Regions from separate parts of the Candidatus Photobacterium acropomis genome, predicted to be linked through region 2. Evidence: riboswitches for the same ligand, from Rfam matches in the RefSeq annotation. Region 2 holds a riboswitch; each other region holds the start of a gene.

The links. A riboswitch is a leader RNA that binds a small molecule or an ion and turns the genes downstream of it on or off. The one in region 2 is predicted to bind thiamine pyrophosphate.
Region 1: it holds a riboswitch for thiamine pyrophosphate, as region 2 does, so the genes downstream of both, thiC (phosphomethylpyrimidine synthase ThiC) here and thiD (bifunctional hydroxymethylpyrimidine kinase/phosphomethylpyrimidine kinase) in region 2, are expected to answer to the same signal.
Region 3: it holds a riboswitch for thiamine pyrophosphate, as region 2 does, so the genes downstream of both, thiB (thiamine ABC transporter substrate binding subunit) here and thiD (bifunctional hydroxymethylpyrimidine kinase/phosphomethylpyrimidine kinase) in region 2, are expected to answer to the same signal.

The regions. Positions count from the first base shown of each region.
Region 1 is NZ_CP131609.1:387,617-391,906, forward strand. Features, by position in the region: gene thiE (thiamine phosphate synthase) at 1-436, opposite strand, end outside; gene thiC (phosphomethylpyrimidine synthase ThiC) at 437-2,359, opposite strand; TPP riboswitch at 2,479-2,576, opposite strand; gene Q7657_RS08430 (universal stress protein) at 2,701-3,123, opposite strand; gene crcB (fluoride efflux transporter CrcB) at 3,329-3,712, shown strand; tRNA gene Q7657_RS08440 (tRNA-Asp) at 3,928-4,004, opposite strand; rRNA gene rrf (5S ribosomal RNA) at 4,110-4,225, opposite strand.
Region 2 is NZ_CP131608.1:1,360,448-1,364,737, reverse strand. Features, by position in the region: gene Q7657_RS06180 (beta-N-acetylhexosaminidase) at 1-1,035, opposite strand, end outside; gene thiD (bifunctional hydroxymethylpyrimidine kinase/phosphomethylpyrimidine kinase) at 1,408-2,259, opposite strand; TPP riboswitch at 2,340-2,441, opposite strand; gene Q7657_RS06170 (TonB-dependent receptor plug domain-containing protein) at 2,851-4,290, shown strand, end outside.
Region 3 is NZ_CP131609.1:73,737-78,026, reverse strand. Features, by position in the region: gene thiP (thiamine/thiamine pyrophosphate ABC transporter permease ThiP) at 1-566, opposite strand, end outside; gene thiB (thiamine ABC transporter substrate binding subunit) at 609-1,631, opposite strand; TPP riboswitch at 1,718-1,830, opposite strand; gene leuD (3-isopropylmalate dehydratase small subunit) at 2,094-2,696, opposite strand; gene leuC (3-isopropylmalate dehydratase large subunit) at 2,712-4,145, opposite strand; gene leuB (3-isopropylmalate dehydrogenase) at 4,159-4,290, opposite strand, start outside.

The sequences.
Region 1 (4,290 bases), on a different contig from region 2:
ATGCATCTTCCAATGGGTAATTCAGCGCGAGAGCGGCCAACAACATCGCTCGCTGTTGTGTTTGATCACCACACTCAACACTAAAGCAGCAACGCACGTCACCATCATGATGCCAAATATCTAGATAGCCACCCTTAACTGGCAAGCCACAAATTACTAAGTCTGGGCGTTTCAGTACTTCTGCTTTGAGCGATGAGAGTTTCGCATCGATAGAGCCCCATTGATCTTGGATCTCATAATCTATCAGCTCAGTGGAGCAGGCTTGTTCAAAGCCCACTCGTTTAATGCTCGATGATGTTGATACCTCAACCCAAGCTTGGCTTGATGGCATCAGCGTGACTTGCTCACCTAACTGATAGTCAGCAGCTGCGGCTAATAAGGGCTCAATATGCATCACCAAGGGCGATAAAGCCTTCGGTAAGCTTAATGTGCTCATTTAGCACTCCTCTTTCGCAGGGTGATAAAGCTCGCTACCTTTCTCACGGAATTCTTGTGCTTTTTGCTGCATGCCCTCTAACGGATCGTCTAATAGCTTGATTGCTAGCTCATCAGATCGTTCAAGATCTTTTGCATAATCACGTACTTCTTGAGAGATCTTCATTGAGCAGAATTTAGGACCACACATTGAGCAGAAATGGGCAATTTTGCCAGACTCTTGAGGTAGGGTTTCGTCGTGATATGCACGCGCCGTTTCAGGATCTAAACCAAGGTTAAATTGGTCTTCCCAACGAAACTCAAAACGTGCTTTTGATAAGGCATTATCACGTACTTGCGCACCGGGATGCCCTTTGGCTAAATCTGCCGCATGAGCACATAGCTTATAAGTAATAAGACCAACTTTTACATCTTCTTTATTAGGTAAGCCTAAATGCTCTTTAGGTGTCACGTAACAAAGCATTGCACAACCATACCAACCGATCATCGCTGCACCAATGCCCGAGGTAATATGATCATAGCCTGGTGCAATATCGGTAGTTAGAGGGCCTAAGGTATAGAATGGCGCTTCATGACAATGCTCAAGCTGCTCTTCCATGTTTTCTTTGATCATATGCATTGGTACGTGTCCAGGGCCTTCAATCATGACCTGAACATCGTATTCCCATGCAATCTTCGTCAACTCACCTAAGGTACGTAGCTCACTAAACTGCGCTTCATCATTCGCATCAGCGACGGATCCCGGACGCAGGCCATCACCCAGTGATAGTGAAATATCGTATTGCGCACAAATCTCACAGATCTCACGGAAGTGCTCGTAGAGGAAACTTTCTTTATGGTGTGCCAAGCACCACTTGGCCATAATAGAGCCGCCACGCGATACAATGCCTGTTACGCGTTTTGCCGTCATTGGTACATAACGAAGCAGTACACCAGCATGGATAGTGAAGTAATCCACCCCTTGCTCAGCTTGCTCTAGTAATGTGTCACGGAATACTTCCCAGTTAAGGTTCTCAGCCACACCATTCACTTTTTCAAGAGCTTGATACATAGGTACCGTACCAATCGGAACAGGGCTGTTACGAATGATCCATTCACGGGTTTCGTGAATATTTCGACCTGTTGATAAATCCATTACCGTATCGCCGCCCCAACGGGTCGACCAAACAAGCTTCTCAACTTCTTCTTCAATTGATGAACTCACTGCCGAGTTACCAATGTTGGCATTCACTTTAACAAGGAAGTTTCGGCCAATGATCATTGGCTCAGTTTCTGGATGGTTAATATTGGCAGGAATAATTGCGCGACCTTCAGCCACTTCTTGACGCACAAACTCAGGGGTAATTTCTTTTGGTAAGTTGGCACCAAAGCTAATGCCTGGATGTTGCTGATTCAAGACTTCATCACGGTATTTCGCACGCCCCATATTTTCACGGATCGCGATATATTCCATCTCAGGAGTAATAATACCTTGGCGCGCATAGTGAAGTTGTGTCACGCACTTACCTGCTTTTGCACAGCGGATCGGTGCACGTTCACCAAAGCGTAAATCATCTAACGTCTTATCATCTAAGCGTTCGTTAGCATAATCAGAACTTAAACCGTCAAGGAGCTCTGTATCGTCACGATCTAAAATCCATTGTTCGCGAACAGTAGGCAAACCACTGTAGATATCAATCGTCTTATCCGGATCGGTATAAAAACCCGAAGTATCGTAAACACGTACAGGTTCGTTTGGTTCAAAAATAGGGGATTCTTTACTGCCACCAACCAAACTATCAGCAAGAGTAATTTCACGCATAGGTACACGAAGATCAGGTCGACTTCCCTGCACATACACTTTTTGTGAATTTGGGTATGGCTGAACAGTTAATGATTCAATAAATTGTTTCGCTTCCAGTCTCGCTTGCTTGCGATTCGACATAGCAGTTTCCTTGATTTTTCAATGTAGGGGAAAATGCTTGGCGGATGGGCGTAAACAAGAGGTGTGTACTTTATGTACAACTATGCAGATGCGTACAGTGATCCTAGAAGATATGTAGCAGAAGACATTCTCTTGTTCCCTTCGCAGGTATTAGCCTGATCAGGTTCAACGGATCCCGCAATGCGGTCTCAGCCATATGGCACTCCGACAAGTAGCAACGAGTATAGAGAAGCTGTAAAAGCGCAACAACCTTTATACTGAGAAAAAATGTGAAAAGTGACAGATAACAAAAAGCCGTGTATCAACACGGCTTCTTATTACATTCAGCATATTGCTCAAGATTATTGTGAAATTAATACATCACAATTAAGGTGATTCGCTAAAGAATCGCTTAAGTCACCAAAAAGGTGGAAAGTCGATTTGTGATACCCAGTGATCACAAGGTTCGCATTAAGCTCCTTGGCTAAGGCTTCAATATGTTTAGCTACATCACCATCTGCAGTATGAATCGCTTTAACCTTGTAAGAAGAAGCTGCAATGAGTTCAGACAACTCTTTCATACGCTTTTTAGCAATAGCGTCATGCTCTTCTTGTAATTCAACTTCAACATCAATAAAGCTGACGTTGCCAATCCCTGGTTCAACATAAGCAACATGTAAATCAGCGTGATTCTGCTCAGCAATAACGCCAGCTTTTACCATCAATTTATGCGCATTTTTATCTTCAGGGTTAACCGCTAATAACACAGTTTGGTAAAGCGACATATCTAGCCTCCTTGAGCTAAGGCTCATTACAAATTCAATAATTATGATTATGATGCTATAAATGTAGCTATACAACTAACGATGTGGCTGACGAATTAATATTCGAATGAATCAATGATTGCAATATTGGAGAGTTCTCACCTTTCTAACTAGCGATTATCATGACCGCTTTCTATCATTACCTGAAAATATAAACGAGATCCCAATGAGCCAATATTTATTACTAGGATTCATCGCGCTTGGTGGTGCATTCGGTGCCTGCTCACGATACCTAATTTCTGAGCTATGCGTAATGCTATTTGGCCGTGGCTTCCCATACGGTACTTTAACCGTAAACGTGCTGGGCTCCCTGATCATGGGGCTATTGATGTCAGCACTGAATCAAGGAATGATTGAAGCTGCGCCATGGCGACCAATCATCGGCTTGGGCTTCCTAGGTGCATTAACTACGTTCTCAACATTCTCAATGGATAACGTAGTACTTATGCAGCAAGGCGATTTTTTTAAAGCTGGTTTAAACATTTTGCTTAACGTTATTGTCAGTATCGCCGCATGTTATGTTGGTTACCAAATCATGATGAAAAGCTAACTAGCAGACATAAAAAAACCGCCTATTAGGCGGTTTTTTATGTCTTACATCTAGGATACGTAAACTTAAATAGCAATTTACCCAATAGCACGACATACCATCATTTATATCAAACTCAAAAAACTGCATCTTAATCATGCTTTATAGACAATCGAAAAGTCTAAATCGATAAATGCAAAAAAGCCCCGCTATTTCTAGCGAGGCTTCTTAATAAGTGGCGGAGCGGACGGGACTCGAACCCGCGACCCCCGGCGTGACAGGCCGGTATTCTAACCAACTGAACTACCGCTCCACACGGAGATAAAACGTTCGTTTTATCCGATACCTGTCGTTCAGAACAAGCATCTTATCTTTTTTGCTTTCATCTTTTTCTTAAAAAGATGAAAACGAATAGGAAGCCTGGCGATGTCCTACTCTCACATGGGGAGACCCCACACTACCATCGGCGCTATTACGTTTCACTACTGAGTTCGGCATGGGATCAGGTGGGTCCATAATGCTATGGTCGCCAAGCAAATTCGGTACAATCTTGAAAAGCTGATTCTCAAACACACGTTCAAGTGTTCTTGGAGTCCGTA
Region 2 (4,290 bases):
TGCATCTTTCAAATTATTTTCTTTCATGAAACGCTGAACATGGGCACTGTTATTCCATTGCTCAGGATCAACTTCATCACCACCAATATGAATATATTCGTCAGGAAATAGTTCGGTAACTTCCGTAATTAAGGTGTTAATGAATTCATAGACTTCAGGTTTCGTCGGATCCAGTAATGGTTTATGAACACCCCATTTACGCTCTATTTGATAATCTTTTACTTCGGTCATTAATTTTGGATAAGCCGCGGCAATTGCGCTGGCATGACCAGGTAGATCCACTTCAGGAATGACTCGAATACCAAGACTATTGGCATACGCCACCACATCTTTAATTTGTTCTCGGGTATAAAAATGTCCGTCTGAGCCTTTCTCTTGCAGGTTAGGGTAGGCAACAGATTCTAAACGCCAGCCTTGATCATCGGTTAAGTGCCAGTGGAAAGTATTGAGTTTGGCTGATGCAAGTCCATCAAGTTGACGTTTAATGACATCAACAGGAATAAAGTGACGAGCCGTATCAATTAATGCGCCACGCCAAGGAAAGCGAGGTGAATCTTCAATGGTGACGGTTGGAATATTGAATCCATTGGTATCTGCTTGAATCAACTGCAAGAAGGTTTCAATACCACGCATTGCCCCATAAGGCGTATTAGCGGTTAATTTTGCTTGTTTACTGGTGACTTCTAACTGATAGCTTTCATCTTCTTTGGCGCGCTGTACTTTTGTTGGTGCAGGCGCTTTAACATCAATCGTGAGGGTTGGTGTTTGGTTTTTAGCTTGAATCGGTGTGGTGAGAAAAAGCCCTGTTTGTCTTTCAATGCGGTGATTTAAGCGTTCAACCAATGAGGTTAATCGTGGTGAAGTGAAGCCCGTTAATTGGGCATTGAAATGACGATCAATCACTAAAGGGGCGCTATTGGTTAATGACACTTGCTGAGGGTAAGGCATTAACTGAAGATCTGTATTAGGTTTTGCTGCCATAGTAGGAACCGAACATAGTAAGGCAATGCTGAATGCTAAAGGTTTTAAATTCATATTTTTCTCTAAGCGATGGTGAGCATGGATAACTTTTTGAGTTAATTTAGTCGCTTGGAGGTAAATATCCTGAAAATTAGGTTAAAAATAAGAGCTTTATCTTAGCCATAAGTCTTAATCATTCTGTGCTAGATCATGGAATATCATGTTTTTGTTGTATTTATGTTATAGATAAAGAAACAAAAATGACAAAGTTGAAAGCGTAAAATTGCTAACTTACAAGATAAGTGTGATCAGTGCTGAAGAATGAAAAATATTTGACGAAAAATGACAAAGAGTAACTGAGTTACATTGTTGTTGTGATGTTCGTTCATGTGGCTATCCCTCATTTATCGTATTGATATATGAGGGATATTTGATTGCTATAACAGTTTAAGAGCCGTGATTATTTGCTGTATCAGCATGTAGCGCAAAGAAATGATCAACAGGACCATGCCCATGTCCGATATTGAGTTTATCTGCATGTTGAATCGCAGCGGTAATATAGTGCTTTGCCAGTTGTACCGCAGACATAAGAGAATAACCTTGAGCAAGATAAGAGGCGATAGCTGATGATAAGGTACAACCTGTGCCGTGGGTATTACTGCTTTGAATTCGTGGTGCAGAGAAGATTTCTATCTCTTGCGGCAGGATAAGTACATCATTACTTTCATTTGTGTGTTCAAGGTGTCCACCTTTAAGCAAAGTCGCTTTTGCACCAAGTAAACGTAGTGTATTTATCATTGCTAACATGCCCTCTTGGGTATTGGGCGTATCTAATTGTGTTAATGCGGCAGCTTCTGGCAGGTTTGGAGTAATGATATCAGCAAGCGGCAGTAGCACTGTTTTAAGGGTTTTTATGGCTGTTTGTTTTAATAAAGGATCGCCGCTGGTGGCAATCATCACAGGATCGACTACTAAAAACTTTGGCTGATATTGGCGAATTTTCGCCGCGACAAGCTCAATGATATCGCTATCAGCAAGCATACCAATTTTCACTGCAACAATGTTTAAATCACTAAATACAGCATCTAACTGTTTTTCAATAATCGACAAGGGGATAGGGTGCACAGCAGAAACCCCAAGGGTATTTTGTGCTGTGATAGCGGTAATCACAGAACACGCATACCCACCGGTAGCAGATATAGCTTTGATATCCGCTTGGATACCTGCTCCACCACCGCTATCTGATCCGGCAATGGTTAAAACGATGGGCGTTGTAGCTTTATTGAAAGTGACTGACATAGCATATCTCTATAATAAAGCGTAAGAAGTGCTTACCTAAAAAGCAGGTATGATTACTTACCTTTTAAGCATCAACTGAACAGCAATTGATTTTAGTTCCTTACGCCAGTACTAACTGGTTCAAGTAAATACGGGTTCCACAATAGGTGTGATCTCAGCACAAGGCTCCCCGACTAAGGGCTATATAGTACCAAAAATGTGACTAGCTGACTTCTGTTAGCACTAATTTGTGATACTGAGTCAGTTAATAAATTTGATTTATTTGTAGTTGACGTAACGAAAAAGCTATTTAGTTGTTAACCTTGTCTAATAATTTACATTTAGTTAAGAAAAATATTATCTTTATTTGGAATTAAATGTGTAACCAAATATTAATAATTATGGTTGTAGATGAGTATAAATATTTCTTAATGGAATATAATTATTATTTAATCTTATTCGATATTAAAATTGTTAATTTAATAAACAAATCACGTTGTGAGTTATTCTTTATTGGAATTTATTTTTAGTGTGAAGATAAATTACCTTATTATTAATAACCATAATTACTTTGATAGAATTTAATGGAGACTTTTACCTTATATAATAATTATGAATAAAAACTTACATTCGCTATCGTATTTTTTACCAGCATTCTTATTTTCATTTTATAGCGTTTCTTCAGCTTCATCAGAAATCGATAGTTTGATGTCGATGGATTTAGATGAGTTAACAACTCAGAACGTGACAGTCACAACGGCAGCTAAAAAAGAGCAGTCGCTTAATGAAGTACCCGCTGCGTTATATGTGATCACCAATGAACAAATTCGCCGTAGTGGCGTACGCTCTATTGCCGAAGCTCTCGCATTAGCACCCGGAGTACAAGTAACCAAGATCAGTGAATTTAATTGGCAGGTTTCTCTGCGCGGTTTAAATGAAACGCTGTTTAATAAATTGCTAGTGATGGTGGATGGACGCAGCGTCTTTAGCCCTCTCATGTCAGGTACTTTTTGGCATACCATTGATACGATTTTAGATGATATTGATCGTATTGAGATCTTACGCGGTTCTGCTGGCACGATGTGGGGGGGGAATGCGACTAATGGTGTTATCAATGTCATTACTAAAAATAGTAATGAAACCTTAGGTCAGTTTTTAGAAATAGCGCATGGTCAATATAACTATAAAGAAGCAGACTACCGTTATGGTTTTCAATTAAATGATTTCACAACAGCAAGATTATCAGTAAAAGGTGTTCAATCTGATTATTACTCATTTAATGATGATGAGTGGAATAATTATAATGTTGCGTTTCGTACCGATTATATTGAAGAAGATCAGTTCTTAACTTTCCAATTAGGTGGTTACCATACTAAGTCAGAGCATTTTAGTTGGTATACCTATGATATTTTGGATAAGCCTGTTCATCCTTTGTATCCTAATACAGCGATAGTAGCGAATCCTTCACTATTAACAGATTATTCTCGTGGCGTTTATTCGAGTCTTAATTTTGGTAAGAGGGTGGGTGATACTCAATATAAGGGGTCATTATGGGCAGATACTAATTCACGTACAGAGCCAACAGCGAATGGTAAATACAGTACGGTGAATGGTGATGTATTAATGATCACTAAATTGAACGAACAAAATGAATTAACTCTAGGTATTGGTGCGCGTTTTACTCGCTTAAAAATTCCAACGGCTAAGCACGATTATTATACTGATATGCAGCCTTATCAGCGCATAACATCAGATCATGTGCAGAGAGAGCAGATCTACAATGTGTTCTCGCAGTTAGAAACGCAACTGACAGATAAAGTCACATCAAGCCTTGGGGTTAAAGTTGAGCATTTCACTCGTAATCATACAACTGAAGTAGAACCTCAATTAAGACTGCATTATAAAGCAACGGATGATCATCAATTATGGACGGGAATAGGTCGTGCCGTAGTGACGCCATCTGCAGTTGACTCAACAACAGATATGTTTGTTTTAGGTAATGCGATAGCTGCTATTCCCAATTGTGATTTATCTCAGCACCCATCGTGTGTG
Region 3 (4,290 bases), on a different contig from region 2:
AGCATGAAGACTAAGCCGGCAATGTGCGGTAGCTGCTGGCGTAGTCGAGGCCATGCAATTAAGCGAAACTTACTCCATCCTGTGATCCCTAAATGAGCAGCAAGTTGATGTTGCTCAGCAGGAATACCATCGAGGCTTTGCAGTAAAAAGCGTACAGTAAGCGGCAGGTTTAAAAACACATGTGCCAGTAAGATCCCACTTAAGCCGTAAATATTTAATGGTGGTAAGCCAAGTGCCGCTAAGCCGTGGCTGATGATGCCGCTTTTGCCATAAATCGACAGTAAACCAAAAACGGCCACTAAGACGGGCATAACCAATGTCATCGCAAAGAGGCGAAGGAGTAGGGCTTTGCCGATAAATTGACGACGAGAAAGGGCATAGGCGATGGGGATCGCAGGAATGATACTGAGTAGCGTTGAGAGGATCGCTTGATAGAAGCTAAACCCCGTTACATGACGCAGGTAGGGATCATGCCATAAGGTTGCCAGTTGCCAATCGCTAGCTTCACTGATTAAGGCATATAGCGCAGAAACGACAATGAAAATGATCAGCCCGGCACTGATCATACCGGGCAATAAGGTGATGCGTTTGTTCAAAGTCTTAAACCATTATTGAGTCAATGCTTGTTGCCACTCGCGGATCCAAGCTTTGCGGTGTGTTGCCACTTCATCGGCACTAAACTCAAGGGCTTTGCTTGGTACGGTGAGCTCATCAAATCCTTTTGGTAAGTTTTGTTTGGTTACTGGATACATCCAGTTATGGGTAGCGATTTGTGATTGGAACGCATCACTGACAATAAATTGTATGAACTCATCAGCCAGTTTTGGATGTGGGCTATTTTTCATCTTCGCTGCGACTTCCACTTGCATGTAGTGGCCTTCTTTAAAATCAGCCGCTTTGTACTGATGCTTGTTCTCAGCAATGATGTGATAAGCCGGTGATGTGGTGTATGACAGCACCATATCTGACTCGCCTTTTAAGAACATGTTATAAGCTTCTGACCAGCCTTTGGTTACAGTGACGGTGTGTTTTGCCAATTGCTGCCACATTTCCGGTGCTTTATCGCCATAGACAGACTTGATCCACAACATTAAACCTTGGCCTGGGGTTGAGGTGCGAGGATCTTGGTAGATCACACTAATGTTTTGATCTTTGATCAAGGCGTCAAGACTTGCTGGTGGATTTGGCAGTTTTGAACTGTCGTAGACAAAGGCAAAGTAGCCATAGTCATAAGGCACGAATGTATCGTCATTCCAGCCTTTGGGTAGTGTTAGCTTACTGGTATCAACGTTAGAGGTTGTTAGTAATCCAGTGTTTTTTGCTTCTGTCATCAGGTTATTATCAAGCCCTAATAGAATATCGGCTTTGCTGTTTTTACCTTCAAGACGCACACGATTTAAAATAGAGACGCCATCTTCTAGTGAAACAAAATTTACCTTGCAGCCATTACATTGCGCTTCAAATGCTTTCTTGATCACAGGGCCAGGGCCCCATTCAGATGCAAATGAGCTGTAGGTGTAGACGTTGAGAGTATTGTCGGCAGCAAAAGCAGTGCTTGCGATAAGTGACAATGAGATAAGTGGTAGAAGAGTGGTTGTTTTTTTCACTATGCGCTCCGGTATGTCCGACATCCTATGGACAAAAATAGAAAGAGAGAGCGGCACAGGTTTGAGAGCTGTCGCATCGTGCGGTGCAGCAGACTCGAGCATTTAGTTAAATGTTCGAGTATCTCAATTCCTACGCCAGCATTACCTGGTTCAGGTTCGATGGGTTCTGTATAAAGCAGTTATGCTTAACAATCTCAGCCAACAGGCTCCCCAATGAGAACAATGCATTGTACCTGTAACAGTAAATAAGTGATAGCGTCTGAATACACCACCTGCTGTAGACAAAGCGCATATTATTTAAAGCAATGACAGTATTAACATTCTCTCATCAAGGTGTTGTATTCCTTGATAATAGTAAGCAATCGTTTTTCTAAACGACTATAGAGTATTTGGTGACTAAAACCTGCTTTTATTGTTTATTTTGTTATTAGCGACAAAAAATAAACGCCCACAAAGGGCGTCTATGAAGTTTAAAATGATGAATGATTAAGCAAGGAAGCGAGGGATTTGGCTCTCAAAGCTGGCGATCTTATCTTCGTGTTGTAGCGTTAAGCCGATGTTGTCTAGACCATTAAGCAAACAGTGGCGACGGAATTCATCAATTTCGAATGAATAGGTTTTACCGTTAGCGGTGACGATCATCTTTTCGAGATCGACGTTGATCTCAGCACCTTCATTGGCTTCAACAAATTGGAACAGCTCATCGACTTCTTGCTCGGTTAGGCGAACAGGCACCATTTGGTTGTTGATCGAGTTACCGTAGAAAATGTCGGCAAAGCTTGGTGCGATCATTACTTGGATCCCGTAATCAGCCAGTGCCCATGGTGCGTGCTCACGAGATGAACCACAGCCAAAGTTTTCACGGGCAAGCAGAATACTAGCCCCTTGGTAACGTGGGGCATTCATTACAAAATCAGGATTTGCTTGCTCGCCAGTATCATCAAGAAAACGCCAGTCATGGAAAAGGTGTTTACCAAATCCAGTACGAGTGACTTTCTGTAAAAATTGTTTTGGAATAATCGCATCGGTATCGACGTTGGCAGCATCTAGCGGTACGACAAGCCCAGTGTGTTGTTTAAAACCAGTCATGTTCACATCCTTTTGTTACGCAGAAGCTGCGTCTAGTTGACGAATATCGACAAAGTGACCAGCACATGCCGCAGCGGCTGCCATCGCAGGACTTACTAGGTGAGTACGTCCATCACGGCCTTGGCGACCTTCGAAGTTACGGTTACTGGTTGAGGCACAACGTTCACCGGGACCTAAGCGATCGTTATTCATTGCCAAGCACATTGAGCACCCAGGTAGACGCCATTCAAAGCCGGCTTCAATAAAGATTTTATCTAGCCCTTCTTTTTCCGCTTGTGCTTTAACTTGCTCTGAACCTGGCACAACCAGAGCCTGAACATTAGGGGCAACTTTACGCCCTTTGGCAATCGCTGCTGCTGCACGCATATCTTCAATACGTGAGTTGGTACATGAACCGATAAATACCTTATCAACAGAAAAATCAGACAGTGCTTTACCTGCTTCTAGCCCCATGTAAGCGAGGGCTTTTTCCGCTGATGCTTTTTCTACTGGATCGTTAAAGCTTTCAGGTGTTGGAATTGGCTCGTCAACGGCAATCACTTGGCCAGGGTTAGTTCCCCATGTCACTTGTGGTTTAATATCTTTCGCATCAAGGGTGACGACTGCATCAAACTCAGCATCAGGATCCGATTTCAGTGATGTCCAGTATTCGACTGCTGCATCAAAGTCAGCGCCTTTCGGTGCAAATTCACGATCTTTAATATAATCAAACGTGGTTTGATCCGGTGCGATCAAACCGGCTTTTGCGCCCAGTTCAATTGCCATGTTACAGACGGTCATACGACCTTCCATCGTCAGATCGGTAATGGCTTCCCCACAGAACTCCACTACATAACCCGTACCGCCAGCGGCAGTGGTTTTACCGATGATCGCAAGGACGATATCTTTAGCGGTAATGCCTTCAGCAACTTTACCTTTTACTTCAATCTTCATGGTTTTGGCACGAGATTGTTTTAGGGTCTGAGTTGCTAGAACGTGCTCCACTTCAGAAGTACCAATACCAAAGGCTAGCGCGCCAAAGGCACCGTGAGTGGCGGTATGTGAGTCACCACAAACAATGGTCATACCCGGTAGCGTAATACCTAGCTCTGGGCCCATAACGTGCACAATGCCTTGATATTTATGATTTAGGTCGTACAGGGTAACACCAAATTCTTCACAGTTTTTGGCTAGCGTTTCCATTTGAATGCGTGCCATTTCACCCGAGGCATTAATGTCTTTAGTTTGAGTAGAGACATTGTGATCCATGGTGGCAAAGGTTTTTGATACTTGGCGTACTTTACGACCTTTTTCACGCAGACCATCAAAAGCCTGTGGTGATGTCACTTCATGCACTAAGTGGCGATCGATATACAGGATCGGGTTTTCGCCTTGTGCTGCAACGGCAACGTGGGCATCGTAAACTTTCTCGTAAAGCGTTTTAGGGGCGCTATTATTAGTGTTCGACATTGCTCATGCTCCCTTATGCTTGCTGAATGTATGCAGCGATCTTGTCGCCCATTTCAGAGGTGGTTAATGCAGGTTTATCACTGGCAAGATCGGCGGTGAGTTCACCAGCTTCCAATGCTTGTGATACAGCTTGCTCAATAGTGCG